2 regions of the Serpentinicella alkaliphila genome follow, and region 2 is predicted to be linked to the other one. Evidence: predicted binding sites of a transcription regulator. Region 2 holds the regulator's gene; the other holds the start of a gene.

Region 1 (11,231 bases), 880 kb from region 2:
TGTAATTATTAAACCAATAACCGCTAATAAAACAGGTGCTTCTAAGAAGTTTCCAAAAGTTACAAGAGTTGCTCCACTTGGTACAACAATTCCTGCATTTTTGAATCCGATAAGTGCTATAAATAATCCAATACCTGCTGCAATCGCATGCTTTAAAGAATTTGGTATAGCTTCAACAATTAACTCTCTAACTCCAGTTACTGTTAGAAAAATAAAAAATAAACCAGAAATAAATACCGCTGCTAAAGCTGCTTCCCAAGAGTAACCTAAACCAAATACAACACTATACGTAAAGAAAGCATTTAATCCCATACCAGGTGCCTGAGCAAATGGAAGGTTAGCATAAAGTCCCATAATTAAAGTACCAATTGCTGCTGATAAACAAGTTGCCATAAATACTGCATTAAAGTTCATACCAGTTTCAGATAACATTAGTGGGTTAACAATTAGAATGTAAGCCATTGTTACAAACGTTGTGATCCCTGCAATAACTTCAGTTTTTACAGTTGTGTTGTGCTCTTTTAGCTTGAAAAATTCATTCATTGATGTAGCCTCCTTTTTTTTATAACCCCATTGAGTTTTTTGAAAAGTCAACTCATAGCTGAATAACAATCCCAATTGTATATATAATACCCGATTTACAAAAAAATAAAGCTCGGATGGATAGGTTATTTTATAAGTGAAACCTATCCGCCCGGGCTTTTGTCCCTTCGGTGTGACATCAACGATGATCAACGATGCCTGTATCGCTCGGACCAGCTTCAAAAATGAACGGAACCCTAGATACACTTTCACTCATAGAAGAATGATTTACGGTCATCCTGTAGAGACTGTCGAACCTTATTTTCGACATTATATGAGTTTCTTTTCGATATTTAATTTACAACTATATAATAACAAATGCTTTAAAAAAGGTCAAACATTTTTTTATATTTTTATTCTTTTTTTCGTATTTATAGTGAAAACGCCTAGAACACTTAAGTCTAGGCATTTTGCATTTATTCCCACTCTACAGTTGCAGGTGGCTTTGAAGTAATATCGTATACAATCCTATTTACATTTTTTACTTCGTTAACTATTCTGTTTGAAATTTTCTCTAATACGGAATGAGGTATTCTAGCCCAGTCTGCGGTCATAGCATCTGTACTAGTGATTGCTCTAATGGCAATCGTATGAGCATAGGTTCTTTCGTCACCCATAACCCCTACACTCTGAATATTTGGAAGTACGGCAAAATATTGCCATATATCTCTATCTAATCCTGCATTTTTAATTTCTTCTCTAACTACAGCATCTGCTTCTCTAACTATTTCTAGCTTATCATCAGTTAACTCTCCTAAAACACGAACAGCTAAACCAGGTCCTGGGAATGGTTGTCTCCAAACCACTTCATCAGCTAGTCCAAGTTCAGTTCCAACAGCTCTAACTTCATCCTTGAATAATAATCTAAATGGCTCTATTAATTTAAAAGTCATATCCTCTGGTAAACCACCTACGTTATGATGACTTTTTATAACCGCTGCTGTATCAGTACCGCTCTCTATAACGTCTGAATAAAGAGTTCCTTGAACTAAGAAGTCATACTGGCCTATTTTGCTCGCCTCTTCTTCAAATAAACGGATAAATTCTTCACCGATAATTTTTCTCTTTGTCTCTGGGTCACTTACTCCTGCCAATTTTCCTAAAAAACGCTCCTTAGCATTAACTCTTTTAAAATTCATTTTAAACTCGTTTTTGAATAGCTTTTCTACCTGGTCACCTTCACCTTTACGTAACATTCCATGATCAACAAATATACAAGACAAATTGTCTCCAATTGCTCTATGAACAAGAACAGCCGCAACTGAGGAGTCTACACCCCCAGATAATGCACAAAGTACCTTTTTGTCACCAACAACATTTCTTATTTTCTCAATTTCTTCCTTGATGTAATTTTCAGTTGTCCAAGTTCCTTCGCACTGACAAATTCCAAATACGAAATTTTGTATAATTTCCCTTCCAAATTCTGTATGCTCAACCTCTGGGTGGAACTGTACCGCATATAATTTATTAGCCTCATCTTCCATTGTAGCTACTGGACAATCTAGTGTAGTAGCTGTTATTTCAAAGCCTTCTGGTGCTATTTCAATAAAGTCCGTATGACTCATCCAACACACTAATTCACTTGGTAGATTATTGAATAATAAAGACTTACTGTTTAATTTTAATGCTGTTTTTCCATACTCTTTTTTATTTGCTCTATTAACATTTCCGCCTAATACTTGGGCCATTAATTGACCACCATAGCAGATTCCTAAAATAGGTATACCCATTTTAAATATTTCAACTGGCACAGTAGGAGAATTCTCACTGTATACACTTGCAGGCCCACCACTAAAAATTATTCCTTTAGGGTTTTTCTCTTTGATTTTCTCTAAGGGTGTTTTATATGAAACTACTTCACAGAAAACATTTTTTTCTCTAACTCTTCTAGCAATTAATTGACTATATTGTCCACCAAAGTCAATTATCAAAATCATTTCATTTGTCATATCGTTCTTCCCTTCTTTGTTTAATTAGTTAAATATGGTAAAGCCGAGTATTTTACTCGGCTGAAATTAATCATGTAAACTATAGTTTGGAGCCTCTTTTGTTATAGCTATATCATGAGGATGACTTTCTTTAAGTCCAGCATTTGTAATTCTAATAAATTTACTATTATCTTGAAGATCTTTTATACTACCTGTTCCACAGTATCCCATACCCGCTCTTAGACCACCAATTAATTGGAAAATCGTATCTTTTACCGGTCCTTTATACGGAACTTTACCTTCAACACCCTCTGGTACTAGCTTTTTATCATCTTCTTGGAAGTATCTATCTTTACTCCCTAATTGCATTGCGGCTATGGAACCCATACCTCTATATGATTTAAAGCTTCTTCCCTTATAGATAATTGTTTCCCCTGGACTCTCTTCCGTTCCAGCAAACAGAGAACCCATCATCACTACGTTAGCTCCTGCAGCTATAGCCTTAGTTATTTCCCCAGAGTACTTAATTCCACCATCTGCAATAACAGGTATATTATATTCCTTAGCAGCCTTTGCACAATCATAAACTGCAGTAATTTGCGGTACTCCTATACCTGCAACAACACGAGTTGTACAAATAGAACCTGGCCCAATTCCTACTTTAACGCAATCTGCTCCAACCTTAATTAACTCAACAGTGGCTTCAGCAGTTGCTACATTTCCTGCAATTAGCTGTAATTCTGGGTAGATAGCCTTAATCTTTTTAACTGCATCAATAACTCCTTGAGAATGTCCATGGGCTGTATCTACAACAACCACATCAACTTTTGCCTTGTATAGTGCATCAATTCTCTCTATCATATCCTTCGTAATACCAACAGCCGCACCTACAAGGAGTCTTCCCTTACTATCCTTTGCAGAATTAGGAAATTTTATAGCCTTTTCTATATCTTTTATTGTAATAAGACCTTTTAAAAATCCTTCATTATCAACTATAGGAAGCTTCTCAATTTTATTTTGCATTAATATTTCTAATGCTTGGTCCATAGTAATGCCTTCCATTGCTGTAACTAAATTATCTTTAGTCATAACTTCTTTGATTGGTCTATCGTAATTAGTTTCAAATCTGATGTCCCTATTTGTAATGATACCAACAAGCTTACCTTTTGTTGTGATTGGAACCCCGGAAATACGATATCTTTCCATCAATTCTAATGCATCCGCAACAGAGTTGTCCGGAGCTAAATAAAAAGGATCAACTATAACTCCATGCTCACTTCGTTTAACTTTATCAACCTCTAGGGCCTGTTGCTCAATTGTCATATTTTTATGAATAATTCCGATTCCGCCTTCCCTCGCCATAGATATTGCCATTTTACCTTCTGTAACAGTGTCCATTCCCGCACTCATAAGTGGTATATTTAACTTAATCTTTTTAGTTAAATATGTTGAAAGCTGTACTTGACTTGGAAGTATGTCCGATTTACCAGGTATTAAAAGCACATCATCGAAGGTTAATCCTTCTTTCACAATTTTATCTTCCATGTATAACCCTCCTATTTAATAAATTATCACTTATTATACTGCTCGATAAAATTTTTAGCAAGTTAAAATTTAGTTAAACACTAATGTTAGAATATATATAATTTTCTGAAATTTAAATTTTAGCAATAAAAAACGCATAAGTATTTTACTTTTTAAGTCTATCTCAAAGTAAAATATTTATACGCTTCGTTGGAAATATTGGCTATATAGTCAATATTTTTTTCAGCGAAACCACATAGAACTCTTCTCTACACAACCCCGCCGTTATAATAAAAATAATCCCTATTTGGGATATTTTATGTAATATTTAGTGTGTATCCATTATCTAAATTATCAAATAATTTAAAAAATGTCAAGCAATTTATTAAGTTTTTTCTAAAAAATTAACAAAGTATCAACCATAAAACCAAATGTCTACTTTTATTTTTTTCTAATTAGTGTTAGTTTATATTCTGATCTACTTTAATTTAGTACTGGAGCAGTAGAAAGCTAACCCTACTACTCCGTACACTTTGGAGCAGAAATCATAATTAGATTACATTTGTATTTTGAAGTAAGCTTACATGTTTATTTAATTATTGAAAATACCTCTTCAATGGGTTTCCTAGGCCTTGCATTAGGCTGTTGAGCAGGTCTTCCTATTGGTAATAAGGCAGTTAATACCCATGGCTCGGAAACATAACAATTTCTCCTATTTCTCTATATGCTATAACTGGAGCATACATCCAAGTAGTACCAAACCCTTTTGCATGAGTAGCTAAAGAAATATTTTGAATAGCAGCTCCCATACTTTGCTGCATTGGATCTATCGGAATAGGAGTATTCACCTTCATGTTTAACTTATCTAAAGCCAAATCAACCTCATTTGCAGATGGCCGTGAAAAAGCTAAAATAACAGCAGGTGCATCCTTAAAAAAATGTTAAAAAATATTTGTGATGATTAATATTTTCGTACTCAACGTCCTTACATGCAATGATAATAGGATTTACTCTGTTTGATACAACTTTTCCTATTTTTTCTACTAAGTCTGTATTAGTTACAGCAACAAATTTACACATTTGATGATTTTCAGCATTAGGGGCTAGGGTTCCGGCTTCTACAATTTCTATTATATCCTTTTCGTCTACAGGGTCTGATAAAAATTTCCTTATACTCCTTCTTTCTCTAATGGCATCGATCAATTCCATAAATTCACATCCATTCATATCAAAACATATCTAATTCTATTCTAAAATCAAAACAATTATTTCCCTTTGTTTTCTGATTTTTTAATAAATTTTTCTAGCTCAATTATGTAGCGATTATGCAGACCTTCACCTATTTTTTCCATTTCATCAAATGCCTCAACCTTGAATAGAAGTTTCTTACCTTCAATCTTAATTAATTCAGCCTTAGCATAGGCTTTCATTCCAATTGGGGTTGAAGCTATATGTTTTACGTCTAAATCTATGCCTACGGTTGCAAATCCCTCTGGTAGATGAGGATCTACGGCTTTTAATGAAGCATTCTCCATTAAACCTATCATTATTGGAGTACCAAGGACCTTTACCCCACCACTACCAAATGCTAGTGCAGTATCCTTCATCTCTACTGTAATTTCAACTTCTGCCTTCATACCTGTTTGTAAATTAAATTCCAAAATTATCATCCTTTCAACATAATTTATTATAGATATTCTATATATTAAATATTTTTAATGTGCTGGATTTAGGCAACTAATTTCTTTTAGCCTTTTAATTATAGGTATTTTTTGTGTGCATAATTCCTCACATTTGCCACACTCAATACAATCCTTAGCAAAAACCTCTTCATCCTTTAGTGCACCTTGTGTTTTTAAAAACTCTAAATATTTTTCCATTTCCTTGTGATCTTTAAAAATACTCATATTATATGCTTCTAGATATCTATTTATTTTTATTTTTTTAGGGCATTTTAAGCAGTATCCACATGTAGTACATAGTTTATCCATACTTTCATTTATATTACTTTTAATCTCCTTACGCTTAGCCTCAGAAACTACTAGTGGATAATTTAAAACCCCAATATTTTCTTCTAATTCTTTTATTGATGATGCTCCTATTAATGCAGTTGTTACCCCTGGCTCTGCTAAAATAAATCTTAGTGCAGATTGACAGACAGTCTCATCTTCTGTTTCTTTTAAAAAATTAAAATATTCTGGGCTATTAGGTATAAGTCCCCCACCCAATGGATTCATAACACTTACTCCGATATTATTTTCAAGGGCTGCCTTAATACCCTCTTGTCTGTATGGATGGTTAACTACATTATACCCTAGTAAAACTCCTTCAAAACTATTGTCTTCCACTATTTTACGTATATCATTTCCACTGCAATGGGTAGAAAAAACTAAGTGATCTATTAAACCCTCTTCCTTTGCCTTTACAGCGCCTTCATAGGGTCCACCCTGCTCCATAACTTTCTCATATTGTCGTAAATCCATAATGCACCACATATGATAAAAGTCTATTTTATTTACTCCTAATCTCTTTAATGATTTTTCTATTCTTCTTCTAACATCATCTGCTGTTGGCTCATTAAAAATTCCACTTTTCGTTGAAACATAGAATTCACCGGTCATATTTTTAAATGCTTTTCCAAAAATATCTTCACTTCTATCACTACAGTAAAAGGGCGCAGTATCAAAATAATTTATTCCTAAATCATTTGCCTTTCTTATTACTTCAACAGCATAGTCTTCATCATTCCCAAATCTCATACCACCTAAACCAAGCACAGAAATATTTTTATTTGTTTTTCCATATTGCCGGTATATCAAAGTATTTCTCCCCTTTTTTAAGTTTTTTACTTTTTTTTCATTATACAACATAATATGGTCTTTATCTAATCGATAAATGCATAATTTATTTTCTCCGAAATGCTAATAATAATAAGGCGATTTATTAAAAAAGCAAAAGGAGTGTGAGAAATGAAAGAAAGTGATAAGAATGAGCCTAAAAATAATCTTCAAAGCGTCTCATTAATCAATGCGCTAAATTCTGCTTCCCGTTCTGAATATCCATTAAGTAATTTAATTACAGAGCATGCTCTATATGAGCATTCTTCAAATGGATTTGAGAACAATAACAACAATAATGTAATAAATGATGAAAGTTTAAGAAAAAAATATGGTGATAACTTAGATCAAGACAACAATTTTTTATAATTACAATTAGATATTCATTAAAAGGAGGTTTATACATTGTTTAATACAGATATGAATAATAATCAAACAATGCAAAACAATAATGGTCAAAAAAAATTAGATTCTAATAACCTGAAGGTTCTAGAGGATCAATTAAACTACGAATCTCTAATGAATAAAAAATTTAATAATTATGCGGATTACTGTACTGACACAGAGCTAAAAAACCTTTGTCAACAGGCAGCGCAAAAGCATAAGCAACACTATAATAACTTATTAAATTATTTAAATTCTCACCAATAATTTTAAGGAGGTTTTTATATGCCTACAAATAATCCTGCTTTTTCAGAGAAAGAATTAATGAATGATCTAATTGCTTCAGAGAAACAAGTTACTTCTGCTTATAACACTGGTATTACTGAGACTTCTTGCCCTAATTTAAGACAAGAGCTTACAAAATGTCTTACTGAAACTCAAGAAATTCAATATCAATTATTTGATGCGATGAAACAAAGAGGTTGGTATCAAACAAAACAAGCCCAACAACAAGATGTACAAAGTGCAAAAACTAAGTACCAACAAATGAAAACTGAATTGAAATAAATTGTAAAGTCGGGTATTCTAAAATACCCGACTTATTAATTTTAACTATCCCAAGATATTTAATTTTTAATGGAATTACATCATTCCCATTCCGCCCATTCCAGGCATTCCTCCACCCATAGGTGGCACATCTTCTTTAATATCAACTATAGCTGCTTCAGTAGTTAATAGCATAGCAGAAACAGATGCTGCGTTTTGTAATGCAGATCTTGTTACTTTTGTAGGGTCAACTATACCAGTTTCAATCATATTTACATATTTTTCGTTTAATGCATCAAAACCAATGCCCTTTTCTGCATTCATAACTTTTTCAACTACAACAGAACCTTCAAGTCCTGCATTCTCAACTATTTGTCTTAATGGCTCCTCTAATGCTCTTCTTACAATTTTAACCCCAGTTCTTTCGTCTCCTTCTACAGTGCTGATGATTGCTTCTACTGCTGGAATAACATTCACTAAAGCAGTTCCACCACCTGAAACGATTCCTTCTTCAACTGCAGCTCTTGTAGCATTTAATGCATCTTCAATCCTTAGTTTTCTTTCTTTTAACTCTGTTTCTGTTGCAGCACCAACTTGAATTACAGCAACTCCACCAGAAAGTTTTGCTAATCTTTCAAGAAGTTTTTCCTTGTCAAACTCAGAAGTAGTATCTTCAACTTGAGCTCTTAATTGACTAACTCTATCTGCAATAGCTTTTGGATTTCCACTGCCTTCAATAACAGTAGTATTCTCTTTTCCTACTTTTACTGTTCTAGCATTACCTAACATATCAATTGTTGCAGATTTTAAGTCATAGCCTAACTCTTCTGAAATCACAGTTCCACCAGTTAAAATAGCAATATCTTCAAGCATTGCTTTTCTTCTATCTCCAAAACCTGGAGCTTTAACCGCAACACACTCAAAAGTTCCTCTTAATTTATTTACTACTAGTGTTGCTAATGCTTCACCTTCAACATCTTCAGCAATAATAACTAATCTCTTACCCTGTTGAACAATTTGCTCTAAAACAGGTAGAATATCTTGAATATTAGATATCTTTTTATCAGTAATTAAAATGTATGCATCATTAAAAACTGCTTCCATTTTTTCTGTATCAGTAACCATATATGGTGATAAATATCCTCTGTCAAATTGCATCCCTTCAACTACATCTAAAGTAGTTCCCATGGATTTTGACTCTTCAACCGTAATAACTCCATCTTTTCCTACTTTTTCCATAGCATCTGCAATAAGTTTTCCGATTTCTTCATCAGCAGCAGAAATTGCTCCAACTTGTGCAATCGCTTCTTTACTTTCGATTGGCTTAGAAATAGCCTTTAATTCTTCAACTGCTACATTTACAGCTTTTTGAATCCCTTTTTTCATAATCATAGGGTTTGCACCAGCTGCAACGTTTTTTAAACCTTCTCTAATAATTGCCTGTGCTAAAAGTGTAGCTGTTGTAGTTCCATCCCCTGCTACATCATTTGTTTTAGTAGCAACTTCTTTTACTAATTGAGCTCCCATATTTTCATAAGCGTCACTTAGCTCTATTTCTTTTGCAATAGTTACTCCATCATTAGTTATAAGTGGAGATCCAAACTTTTTATCTATAACTACATTTCTTCCCTTAGGTCCTAATGTAACCTTAACAGTATCAGCTAATTTATTAACTCCAGCCTCTAAAGACTTTCTAGCTTCTTCACTAAATTTAATTTCTTTTGCCATATTTAATAACCTCCTCGTTTTCTCTATGTATTATTTATAACTACTCTACGATAGCAAGAATGTCGCTTTGTCTTAAAATTGTGTACTCAGTTCCGTCGAATTTCACTTCAGTACCTGCATATTTAGAGAAGATAACTCTATCCCCAACTTTTAGTTCCATCACTATTTCTTTTCCATCTACAACTCCACCAGGGCCCACTGCAACAACTTCTGCCATTTGTGGTTGCTCTTTCGCTGTACCAGGTAATACTATACCGCTTTTTGTTTTTTCTTCAGCCTCAAGCTTTTTAATTACTACTCTGTCTCCTAACGGTTTAATACTCATTAAAGTACCCTCCTTATATTTTTATAATATTAAAATTATATTTTGCCACTTTATTAGCACTCACTTAGAGCGAGTGCTAATTACATTTATATGTTATATAAATTCTTAAATGGTAGCAAATCCGATTATATGCTATTATTGCCAATTATGCGGAAATATTAATCATTATCTAGCTATTTTAAATTATTTTTCTATTTTTCTTTGTTTTTTGCATTTTTACATTAGATTTTTAAAAAACTCACTTATTGTAATAAGAAAAGGCTGAAATATAATAAATACAATAGGTATAAATACCGCCGGAAGCATATTCCCTACTTTTATTCTCTTTATTTCCAATATATTAATTCCAATACCCGCAATTAAAAGTCCCCCGATAGCTGACATTTCTATAATTACACTTTCAACTAAAAGGGACTTAACATATGTTGCTGTTAAGGTAATAAACCCTTGATAAACAAAAACTGCGATTGAAGAAAATACAACTCCAATACCCAATGAGGAAGCAAAGATTACAGAAGATACTCCATCTAATAGAGATTTTGCAAATAGAGTTTCGTGATTCCCTGTTAAACCACTTTCTAAGGAACCGACTATAGCCATAGCCCCAACACAGTAAATAAGGCTCGCCGTAACAAAGCCCTTAGTGATTCTGCCTTCATTTTGCCCGCCATTTTGACCTATTTCCTTACCTATTCTTTTCAAGATTGCTTTATACCAATAACTTATTTTCATTACAGCCCTTTCCATATGACCGCCTATGGAATTTAATCTCTCTTCAATTTTCAAGGCCTCTCCAATAATAATACCAATAACAATACTAAATATTACTAATAGTAGGTTCTGAGTCTTAAAAGCACCCATAAGACCTATTACAGAAACACAAAGCCCAAGGCCTTGCATAATTGTTTCCTTGTAGGTATCAGGTATTCCCTTCCTAAGCAAAATACCCATTAGTCCTCCAATAATAATAGCTAATGAATTAACCACTGTTCCAAGCATAAATAAAAATCCCCCCTTATTTCTCTTTTCCTAGATTTAGTTCCCTAGCGTAGTAGAATAAATATTGCTGAGCATATCCTGCATTCAGACCGAACTTTTCATATGCAAAGTCCTGAATTTTTCGAGGAGTTGTTATCTCTTTAAAATACAAATGCTCTACAATTCTCTTAATCCAAACATCCACTGGAAAAGCATCTCTTTTCCCTAAGGCAAAAACATTTATACAATGGGCAACTTTTGGCCCTACCCCAGAAAACCTTGTTAATTCCTTTAAACTCATTTCCGAATTTAACTCTTTGAATAAGTCTAATGTAGTCCTTTCATTAGAAAAAATTTTAGCAGACTCAATAATATATCCTGCTCTGTAGCCAGTATTAC
Region 2 (11,231 bases):
TGTTCCTAAATCTTTAGCAGACACATTAACGATACCATTTGCATCAATATCAAAGGCTACTTCTATTTGAGGTACTCCTCTTGGAGCTAATGGTATTCCTGTTAATTGGAATCTTCCCATAGTTATATTATCTGCAGCCATTTGTCTCTCACCTTGAAGAACGTGAATATCCACTGCTGATTGATTATCTGCAGCTGTTGAGAATACTTGGCTTTTCTTAGTTGGTATAGTAGTATTTCTTTCGATTAGTCTCGTAAATACTCCACCTAGAGTTTCAATTCCTAGGGACAGAGGAGTTACGTCTAATAATAATACGTCCTTAACTTCTCCAGTTAATACCCCTGCCTGAATTGATGCTCCAACAGCAACACACTCATCAGGATTAATACCTTTATGCGGGTCTTTATTAGTTATTTTCTTTACTGCATCTTGCACTGCAGGAATTCTAGTTGAACCTCCAACTAAAATAACTTTATCAATATCCCCTGCTGATAATTTAGCATCTCTCATAGCATTTTTTAATGGTCCAATTGTTCTTTCAACTAAGTGAGCAGTTAACTCATCAAATTTAGCTCTTGATAAATCAATGTTCATATGTTTTGGACCTGTATTTGTAGCTGTAATAAATGGTAAGTTAATGTTAGTTGTCATTGTGCTCGAAAGCTCTTTTTTAGCCTTTTCAGCAGCTTCCTTTAATCTTTGAAGTGCCATATTATCTTGTCTTAAATCAATTCCCTCTTGCTTTTTAAACTGCTCTGCTAAGTAGTTAATAATAGCCTCATCGAAATCGTCTCCACCTAGATTATTATCTCCATTAGTAGCTAAAACTTCGAATACTCCATCCCCTAGCTCTAGTATAGAAACGTCAAAAGTTCCTCCACCTAAGTCATATACTAATATTTTTTGTTGAGTATCTCCCTTATCTAATCCATAGGCTAAAGAAGCAGCAGTTGGCTCATTAATAATCCTTTGAACATTAAGCCCTGCAATTTTTCCCGCATCTTTAGTTGCCTGTCTTTGGCTATCTGTAAAATACGCTGGAACTGTAATTACTGCATCTGTTACTTTTTCTCCTAAGTAAGCCTCAGCATCTGCTTTTAATTTTTGAAGTATCATAGCAGATATATCTTGAGGTGTATATTCTTTACCATCAATATTTACTTTATGGTTGGTTCCCATATGTCTTTTAATAGATATTATTGTTCTATCAGGGTTTGTAACTGCTTGTCTTTTTGCAGGCTCCCCTACGATTCTTTCACCATCTTTTCCAAAAGCAACTACTGAAGGTGTCGTTCTATTTCCTTCTGAATTTGGGATAACAATTGGATCCCCACCCTCTAACACAGCAACACATGAGTTTGTTGTTCCTAAATCTATTCCAATTACTTTACTCATATATATCCTCCTTCAATTTTATATTTATATATTTATATATTTATATATTTATATATTTATATATTTTTATATTTTAAAATTTAACTAAGTTATTATGCTGATACTTTAACCATTGCAGGCCTTAACACTTTACTATGTATTGTATAACCCTTTTGATACACTTCTATAACCGTATTAGATTCTACATCTGACTCTTCTTTCATAACTGCATGATGAAGATTTAAATCAAAGGGCTTATTTAAGGCCTCAATTTCCTTAATACCATGTTTATCTAATATATCTAAAAACTGCTTTAATATTAACTGTATTCCTTCAGTAAAGCTATTTGTAGTGTCTTTTTGTGAGTCTAATGCCCTTTCTAAGCCGTCAATAATATTTAACAAATCAATAGCAAGTTTTTCAACTCCATATTGATATATTTCACTTTTTTCTTTTTCAACTCTTTTTTTATAGTTTATGAAATCTGCCTGAAGCCTTTGATGTCTATTTTGAAAATCTATACTCTCTAATTCCTTTTCCTTAAGTAAATTCTTTAGATTCTCAATACTTTCTGCCTCCTGTTGATCCTTCATCTCTTCTTGAAAAGCCTCTAAATTGCTATCAGCATCCATTTCTTCTACTGATATCTGATTATCCTCTTTAATATTTTCCTCAAACATTGCTAAACATTCACCTACCCTTTTCAAATTATAATACAAAGATAGAGTGCAAAATGCAATGCACTTCGCACTTATTATTTATAGCTTACTGCCTAATTTATGGCAGAAGCTCCAATTACTTTAATAAACAAATCTATTTATATCTTTTTCTTAATAAATCATTTATATACTGACTAACTTGAAGCATTACTCCTGCAACATTTGAATAATCCATTCTAGTTGGGCCAATAACACTTAACCATCCGACAGTACTACCATCTAATTTATATGTGGCTGTAACTAAACTACATTCCTTCGCCTCTTCACAGCTATTTTCACTTCCAATAGAAATCGTTAATCCCGAATCACTAGAACCAGTTATTAAGCTTGACAGTGTTTGTTTTTCCTCTAACAACTTCAAAAAGGCTTTTGCTTTTATTAAGTCATTGTATTCAGGAAAATTAAAGATATTTGTTGCTCCACTCATAAACAATTCAAATTCATCCCCAGATTCTAAACCACTGAATATATCAGGGAAAATAGATTGAACTAAGCTTTCGAATTCGCCCATCTCTGTTTTTATGTTTAGAACTATATCGTTTTCTATCTCTTTTATAGTCTTGCCCTGTATCTTTGCATTTATAATATTTGATATTCGTTCTAATGTATTATTATTTACCTTTTCACTCAGCTTTAAAATTGGATTTTTCACAATTCCTGTATCTGTAACCATTACTGCAAGAACCTTTTCACTATCTATTGGGACAAGCTGCACATGTTTAATTTTATTTTCCTTAATATGAGGTGCCAAAACAACAGAAGTATAATTAGTAAGTTGAGAAATTATCTTTGAGCTATACTGTAGTAATTGTTCTACCTCACCAAACTTCTTCAATAAATCCACTTTCATTTGTTGCCTATGGTACTCTGCTATTCTTTTAATCTCCATTAAATCATCCACATACAATCGATAGGCCTTATCTGAAGGTATCCTCCCTGCAGAGGTATGAGGTTGCTTTAAAAAACCAAGCTCTTCTAGGTCAGACATTTCATTTCTTATGGTGGCTGGACTTATTCCAAGTTCATACTTTTTAGATAATGTCCTTGAACCCACAGGCTCTGCCGTTTGGATGTAATCATGAATAATAGCTTGTAATATAGTTAGCTTCCTATCATTTAGTTTCATATTATCACCCTATTTTTTATTAGCACTCTTATTTGTTGAGTGCTAATTATTCTGACTATAAAATATCATTTCAGAAATTATTTGTCAATACTAAAATTAGAATTTTTAATCCAATAATAATTGTTGGAAAACAATGTTAGATAAAACCAGCCCTGATTCAGTCAATTTAATAACTTCATTGTCATATGCTATTAGTTTTTTCTCTTTTAATTCTAATAATATATCTCCATATATATCCTGTGGAGTCTTACCAAATCTCCTCTTAAAATCTGATATATCTATACCTTCAAGAAGTCTAAGTCCTAAAAACATAGTTTCACTTATTTCATCATTTAATGTAGTTTTAATCTCTTCCATTATCGGAAGTCTGTTATCTTTTAAAGACAACATATATCCAGTGATATCATTGATATTACTATACCTTACCTTATTTACATTAGAGTGGGCTCCTGCTCCAAACCCAATATATTCACCATTTAACCAATAATTTATATTATGCCGACATTCATAATCTGGAAGTGCAAAATTAGATATTTCATAATGTTTATATCCACTATTTCTTAAAAATCTAATACCCTCCTCATACATCTTTAAATCTGTATCTTCATCCTGCTGTGCAATCTTTTTTTCTTCTACCCAAGTATAAAAAGGAGTTTCCTCTTCGATTATAAGGCTGTAAGTAGATATATGTGGTATTTTTAGTTTTATTAGCTCAGATAAACAGTGTATCCACTGATCAACAGTTTGGCCAGGCAAAGCAAAGATTAAATCTGTGTTAATATTTGTAAAACCAACTTCCCTAGCCTCTCTAACATTTCTCAAATAGTCCTCATAGCTATGAATTCTACCAATAAGCTTTAAGGTCTCATTGTAACAGGACTGTAGACCAATACTTAATCTATTAATGCCTAAATCATAATATAGCTCTAACTTCTCCTTATTAACAGTGCCAGGATTAACCTCTATAGAAATTTCAGCATTCATTTCTATATTGCAGTTTTTCTTTAAAGCATCTATTATTTTTGTAATACATTCATTATTTAATAAGGACGGAGTTCCTCCACCGATGAAAATGGTCTTTACCATATATTTAGAAAGCTTATGCCTATATAACTCTATTTCTTTAATTAACATATCTACATAAGTGTCCATCAATGGCTCTTTACCGCTATATGAATTAAAATCACAATAAAAGCACTTCTGCTTACAAAAAGGTATATGAATATATATACTTACAGGTTCCAACTTTTCACCGCCCGCCCATTAATAAAATATATAAATAAAGTAATATATAATTAAAGTATAAAAGAATCTTCTAACGAAGATTCTTTTGATTTATTAATCTAACTTAAGCACAGACATAAAGGCCTTTTGAGGTACCTCTACACTTCCTACTTGTCTCATTCTTTTCTTACCTTCTTTTTGTTTCTCAAGAAGCTTTTTCTTTCTTGTTATATCTCCACCGTAGCATTTAGCTAAAACGTCTTTTCTTAAAGCCCTAATTGTTTCCCTAGCTATTACCTTAGTTCCAATCGAAGCTTGAATTGGTATTGGGAATTGATGTCTTGGTATTTCATTTACAAGCTTTTCGCACATTGCTTTTCCTCTTGGATAAGCCTTACTTGTATGAACGATAAAAGAAAGCGCATCTACTTGCTCTGAATTAATTAGAATATCAAGTTTTACAAGGTCAGACTCTCTATATCCTAAAAATTCGTAGTCCAGAGAACCAAATCCTTTAGTTCTAGACTTAAGAGCATCAAAAAAGTCATATATAACCTCATTTAATGGTAGTTCATAATGAAGTATTACTCTAGTCTCTTCAATATACTCCATATTCTTCATTTCACCACGACGATCTTGGCATAGATCCATAACTGCTCCTACATAGGTATTTGGAACCATTATACTTGCCTTAACTATAGGCTCTTCCATCATGTATATTTCCTGTGGCTTAGGAAGGTTTGCTGGATTTTGTATCATTACTACCTCATTGTTTGTCTTTGTAACCCTATAAATTACACTAGGAGCTGTAGTTACAAGGTCTAGATTAAATTCTCTCTCTAATCTTTCCTGTATTATCTCCATATGTAACAATCCTAAAAATCCACATCTAAAACCAAATCCTAGGGCTGCAGAGGTCTCTGGCTCAAATACTAAAGCCGCATCATTTACTTGAAGCTTTTCTAATGCATCCCTAATATCTTCATATTTTTCACCCTCAGCAGGATAAACTCCACAGTATACCATTGAGGTAACTTTTCTATATCCCGGCAGTGGCTCAGCCGTTGGGTTATTCTTATCTGTAATTGTATCCCCAACCCTACAATTTTTAACATCCTTAATACTTGCGGCAACGTAGCCAACATCTCCTGGCATTAATGCATCTACTTGAATTTGTCCCGGTGACATAACTCCTACTTCTGTTACCTCGAACTCCTTATTTGTAGCCATCATTTTTATTTTCATGCCCTTTTTAAGGGTTCCTTCTACCACACGTATATATGCAACTACACCTTTATAATTGTCATAGTATGAGTCAAAAATTAGGGCCTTTAGTGGTCCATTTTCATCACCCGAAGGGGCAGGAACTTTTGCTACTATGGCTTCTAATACATCAATAATATTAATTCCTTCCTTAGCAGAAATTAATGGGGCATCACTAGCATCTAAACCAATAACATCTTCAATTTCCCTCTTAATTTCATCTGGTCTAGCACTAGGTAAATCTATTTTATTTATAACTGGTACTATTTCTAAATTCTGCTCTAATGCTAAGTAAACATTCGCTAAGGTTTGAGCCTCAATTCCTTGCGCTGCATCAACTACTAAAATTGCACCCTCACAAGCAGCTAAACTTCTGGATACCTCATATGTAAAATCAACATGACCAGGAGTATCAATTAAGTTTAAGTAATACTCATTACCATCCTTAGCCTTATATATAAGTCTAATATTTTGTAGTTTTATAGTAATTCCACGTTCTCTTTCTAAATCCATATTATCTAATAGTTGCTCTTGCATTTCTCTTTCACTGACTAGGCCTGTATATTCAATAAGTCTATCAGCCAAGGTTGATTTTCCATGATCGATATGAGCAATGATTGAAAAATTTCTTATTTTACTTAGTCTCTCGCTTGGCATTCAAATCGCTCCTTTAAACTTCATCTTAGGTTAACTTTTTAAATTATATCACAATAATATTTTAGTGTGTATATTTTTTATATAAATTTGAAAAAAATGTCGGTTAACCTCCGACATTTATAGAAAGGATTCTTTCCTTTATAGCTATAATGTTATCCAATGTAACTTCATAAGCCTCTTCTAGTTTACTTCTTATCTCTACTGCTATGTCTACATAATCTATATCATACTCATTGCCTAGGAAATGTACTATAGCTATATCATTTTCAACCTCTATGTCAATAGCCCTAATGTCATTATTTCCTGTTATATGTCCTATAGTTTTATCTACAAGAGATAGACCTACAATCAATAAAATGAATATGGCTAATAATATATATGTCACTTTAATATTTTTTTCTTTTCTTAATTGTTTTTTTGCCATCCGGCCCATAAAAAAATCACCCTTACTAGTTTAAGCGTTTTTAAAAATTTTAAACTATTAAAGGCAATATTATTATTCATTATTATTGACTTAATAATTCTAGGGATGTAGCTAATACATCAGCTAAATATTTAGCTGTTCTTTCTGCCTGCTCAATTGTATTTGCATTACTACCTAACTCAATTAGCCCATAATAATCCGATAAAAACTGGTTGTATCTTCCTAGAGGCTTAACTAAAATCGGCTTACTAAACCCTGGGTACTTACTATCGCTAACAGCTTTAACAAGCTTTGCAAACTTTTCTACTTCTGATCTATTCTTACTATCAGGCCCTATAACAAACTGAAATCGTGTAGCAGTCTCTCCATTAATTGAAACAGTATTATTATTAATTAAATTCTGTCTATTTGGTGTAGCATCAACATTATCAAATCCATCCCTATGAATATCTAGTACTACTTTAACAGTAGGATTTTTATCTAGTATGTTTTTGGCCGTTTCTAGAGACCTACTATATGAACCATTGTATGATGGATAGTCATGTAATGTTTGATCATGGATAACTTCAAATCCTCTTTTTTCAAGCTCTCGAGTAATTATTTCAGATACATGTATTACAGTGTACTGAGTTCTTAAGGAATGGTAATTTCCTTCTGAAGCAGGATAATAAGACTCGGTACCATGAGTATGATAAATTAAAATCTGTGGTTTTCCTTTTTCAAAAGTAATAGGTCTCGGCTTATCTATATTCCCTAAATCCACCTCATTATTATTTATACTATCTACTACGTTATTTTCCTCAAGTAAATACACACCACCAGACCTAAGCTCTCCTAAGTCATCTTCGTCACCTTCCGTAATATCAATTTCTGTACCATCAAAATTCGTAAAGTATATAACAGGATTATTATTGCTCGTTTCATCATTTAACTTCCTTTGATTGAAGGCACTTTGACTACTAAAGTTATTTTGATGAAGATAACTTGCGGGGAATTGCGCTTGAGCATATGTCACTGGATTACTTAAATCAACCCGAAAAATACTTTTAAACAAGGATTTATTAACGCTTCCAAAAGTACTAATATTATTGTTATCATTAATTGTTGATGCTGGAAAAGCATGACTAATTGTACCTTTCATAAATATTGACTGATTGTTATTAGAAATGAAATCCTTAAAGTTATATTGTATTACTATCTTCATTAAAAAGAAAAAGATTACTATTAGAAGTACTGCTATTATTAAATTGTAATGGTCATCACTAAAGCTATTTCTAGGTTTTTTACCCAAAAGTGTCACCCACCTTCTTAAGTATCTATTGATTAATATGAAAGGTGGGCGTTAATTATTCCTTATTTTCAGTTTAAATATCTATTAACATCTTTTAAATCTATGGATGGATGAACAGCTATATTAATTCCATTTGCAATGATTTGTGCCATGTTTACAATTACTTCGTCTACCTCTTTAGGTGTAACCACAAGATTTGCTCCATATGGTTCTAATATTTCTCTAATTAAATTATATTTTTCTTGTTCCTTAAGTTCCCCAAGCATATTATAAAACTGAGAGCCAACAATAGCTTCGTTTGAAAATTCGTTTATTACCATCTCTATTGTATCACTAGTTAATGTAGCAGCATCAACAACGGTTGGAACCCCAATTGCAACAACAGGTATTCCTAAACTTTCCTTATCAAGAGCCATTCGCTTATTCCCAACTCCCGAACCCGGACTAATTCCAGAAGTAGAAATTTGAATAGTTGTATTTACCCTTTCCATTTTACGAGAAGCTAATGCATCTACAGCTATAACCATATCTGGTTTTGACTTTTCTACTATTCCTCTAATGATTTCAGAGGTTTCTAACCCTGTTGTACCCATTACACCCGGGGAAATCGCACTAACCTCTGCTAAATCCTTATCGCCTTCCTTATTATACATTTTAAATAGATGTCTAGTAACAAATACCTTAGAAACAACCTTTGGGCCTAATGCATCAGGAGTGATATTCCAATTACCTAGTCCTACTATTAAAATTTTAGGATTTTCCTTTATCACTACTAATTTTTTAAGTTCTTTAGCTAAGGTTTGGCTTACTTCATCCTTTAAATCAGCATCTGCCCTACGTAAAGCTTTACATTCTAAAGTTATGTACTTCCCTTTGGCCTTACCCATTACCTGAGCCCCATAATCATTCATAATATCGACTCTGGTTATATTAACATTCCCCATTTCTTCTACATCAACGGATACCCCTTCAACTTCCTGTTTAGTTCTCTCTTTATATAGCTCTCTAACCTCCATAGCTAAATCAGTTCTTACATTAAACATCAATATACCTCATTTCCTAATGTAAAATTTTATTCTCTATATTTTTTATTATTATTTGATTTTATTTAGATATTTATATATAATTTTTAAAAATAAATAATTTAATGTATTAAATTATAACCCGCTAATATAGAGGTTTTGTTAAAAAAAGTAATGAATAATGAATAATGGAAATTAATAAAGGAAATAAATGAATATATAATATACAATATTTCTTATTGCAATCCATACTTTTTTTTGGTAAAATTATCGATGTTAGCGACCATTTAAGGGGGTGAAATAATTGGCAAATATAAAATCAGCACAAAAAAGAATCAAAGTTATTGCTAAAAAAACTTTGAGAAACAAAATGGTAAAATCTCAACTTAAAACAGCTATTAGAAGATTTGAAGATGCTTTAAGCCTAGGTAACTTAGAAGAAGCTAAAGCTTTACTTAAAACTGTTGAGAAAAAATTACATCAAGCTGCTGCTAAAAATGTAATTCACAAATCTAAAGCTTCAAGAAAAGTTTCAAGATTAGCGCAAAAAATCAACAAAGCAGTTTAATTTTATCTAAAAAAAAACCGTGTCTCAGGTTTATTATAAATAAGCGTACCTTTTGGTACGCTTTTATATTTGCTTAATTATTATTATTTTTACACATTTCTATTATTAATAGCTCTGTAGCAATTTGTTGCTTTATCTTACTCAATTTTATCTTTGCATCAAATTCCAAGCATATGTCTATAAGCTTTCTTAACCTTCTTTCGTCAAATCTTCTAGATTGATCTACTAATTTTCCAGCTACAAATGGATGAATCTTTAATTCCTGGGCTATCATCTTAGAGGAATACCCCTGAACTAAAAGTAATTTTGTCTTAAATAAATTTCTTATATGATTACTTAAAACAACTAATATTTTAATAATTGGTTCACCTTCATTAATTAATTCATTTAAAATATTTATTGCTTTTTTTACATTATTTTTTTCTATTTCATCTAAAAGCTTAAATATATTATTCTGTGATGTGGATACGAAAACTAAATTTATGTCACCTTCATGTATTACATCTTTATCCCCAACAAAAGCAATTAGTTTTCTAATTTCATTTTCAATATTATATAAATCCTGATTACCACTTTTATCAAAGTAGTTAAGATTATTTATAAAATATGTAATATCAGATTGATTCATTTCTTTTTTATGGCTTCTTAATATTTTTTCAATCCACTTTTTAAGTTCAGCTAATTGTAGTTTGTCAAAACTAATTACCGTTCCATTTTTTTTAATTTCCTTACTTATTTTTTTTCTTGCGTCAATAGCATCAAAAGTAACAAATATTAAACAAGCAGTATCTGGCAAGTTATTTAAATACTTAATTAACTTATCTTCCTCGTCCTCTGATAGCATTTTTTTCTTAGTCCCGAATAATTCACTGTTTTTAACTACTACTATTTTTTTTTCAGACATGAAAGGTAATGTCTCTAATGAATTTATTAATTTATCTACTGTGAATTCTTTTTCATCCATTTTAATATAATTTAAATCCTCAAAATCCTTAGAAATAAATTTATTTTTAATTTCATTTATATAGTGGTTCATTAAATAACTCTCTTCACCATGAAATAAATACATTTTCTTTAAATTATTATTTTTTATATCTTTCGCAATTTCCTTATAACTCATTATTAATCCTCCAAGTGTATATACCAAATTGTTTTCTACTTTTTACTAACATGTAGATTAAAACAATAACTACATAGTAAATTATAACATGATATAGCTGAATAAATTCAATAGTAATACCTGAAAAAAGAGATTCACTACTAATTTCTGCAATTTTAAGAATATACTTTAATAGTAAATTAATTAGAAAGTTTAAAAAAATAGCAATATTTATAGGTAATAAGCTTAATATAATGCTAATTAATGTTATAGAAATCAAAGCTCCTATTACAGGTACTATTAATAAATTAGCAACTATAGAAATAATTGATAAGTAATTGAAATGAAAAACTAATATTGGTAACGTGGCTATTTGTGCAGACAATGTAACCGCAAGTAGACCACATATACTCTTATGAACAAATCCTTCTAATCTAGAATAAATTAAAGGATAAAGCACTAGT

The links. The regulator HrcA, encoded in region 2, represses chaperone genes, less so after heat shock. The targets are predictions, from matches to a motif close to TTAGCACTCNNNNNNNNNGAGTGCTAA.
Region 1: a site for HrcA is predicted at 9,908-9,934, ahead of groES (co-chaperone GroES). Genes of this name have one in related genera too.

What each region holds. Positions count from the first base shown of each region.
Region 1 covers NZ_CP058648.1:576,717-587,947, forward strand. Annotated here, with positions in the region: gene HZR23_RS02970 (NCS2 family permease) at 1-543, opposite strand, end outside; purine riboswitch at 779-880, opposite strand; gene guaA (glutamine-hydrolyzing GMP synthase) at 999-2,531, opposite strand; gene guaB (IMP dehydrogenase) at 2,598-4,055, opposite strand; gene HZR23_RS17505 (nitroreductase family protein) at 4,712-4,948, opposite strand; gene HZR23_RS17510 (nitroreductase family protein) at 4,965-5,243, opposite strand; gene HZR23_RS02995 (thioesterase family protein) at 5,300-5,704, opposite strand; gene HZR23_RS03000 (aldo/keto reductase) at 5,750-6,853, opposite strand; gene HZR23_RS03005 (hypothetical protein) at 7,004-7,240, shown strand; gene HZR23_RS03010 (hypothetical protein) at 7,277-7,522, shown strand; gene HZR23_RS03015 (spore coat protein) at 7,541-7,822, shown strand; gene groL (chaperonin GroEL) at 7,898-9,529, opposite strand; gene groES (co-chaperone GroES) at 9,570-9,854, opposite strand; gene HZR23_RS03030 (DUF554 domain-containing protein) at 10,071-10,853, opposite strand; gene HZR23_RS03035 (DNA-3-methyladenine glycosylase family protein) at 10,870-11,231, opposite strand, start outside.
Region 2 covers NZ_CP058648.1:2,954,823-2,966,053, forward strand. Annotated here, with positions in the region: gene dnaK (molecular chaperone DnaK) at 1-1,395, opposite strand, end outside; gene grpE (nucleotide exchange factor GrpE) at 1,488-2,054, opposite strand; gene hrcA (heat-inducible transcriptional repressor HrcA) at 2,188-3,219, opposite strand; gene hemW (radical SAM family heme chaperone HemW) at 3,325-4,464, opposite strand; gene lepA (translation elongation factor 4) at 4,558-6,363, opposite strand; gene HZR23_RS15115 (hypothetical protein) at 6,467-6,787, opposite strand; gene spoIIP (stage II sporulation protein P) at 6,870-8,078, opposite strand; gene gpr (GPR endopeptidase) at 8,147-9,121, opposite strand; gene rpsT (30S ribosomal protein S20) at 9,405-9,668, shown strand; gene holA (DNA polymerase III subunit delta) at 9,742-10,788, opposite strand; gene HZR23_RS15140 (ComEC/Rec2 family competence protein) at 10,778-11,231, opposite strand, start outside.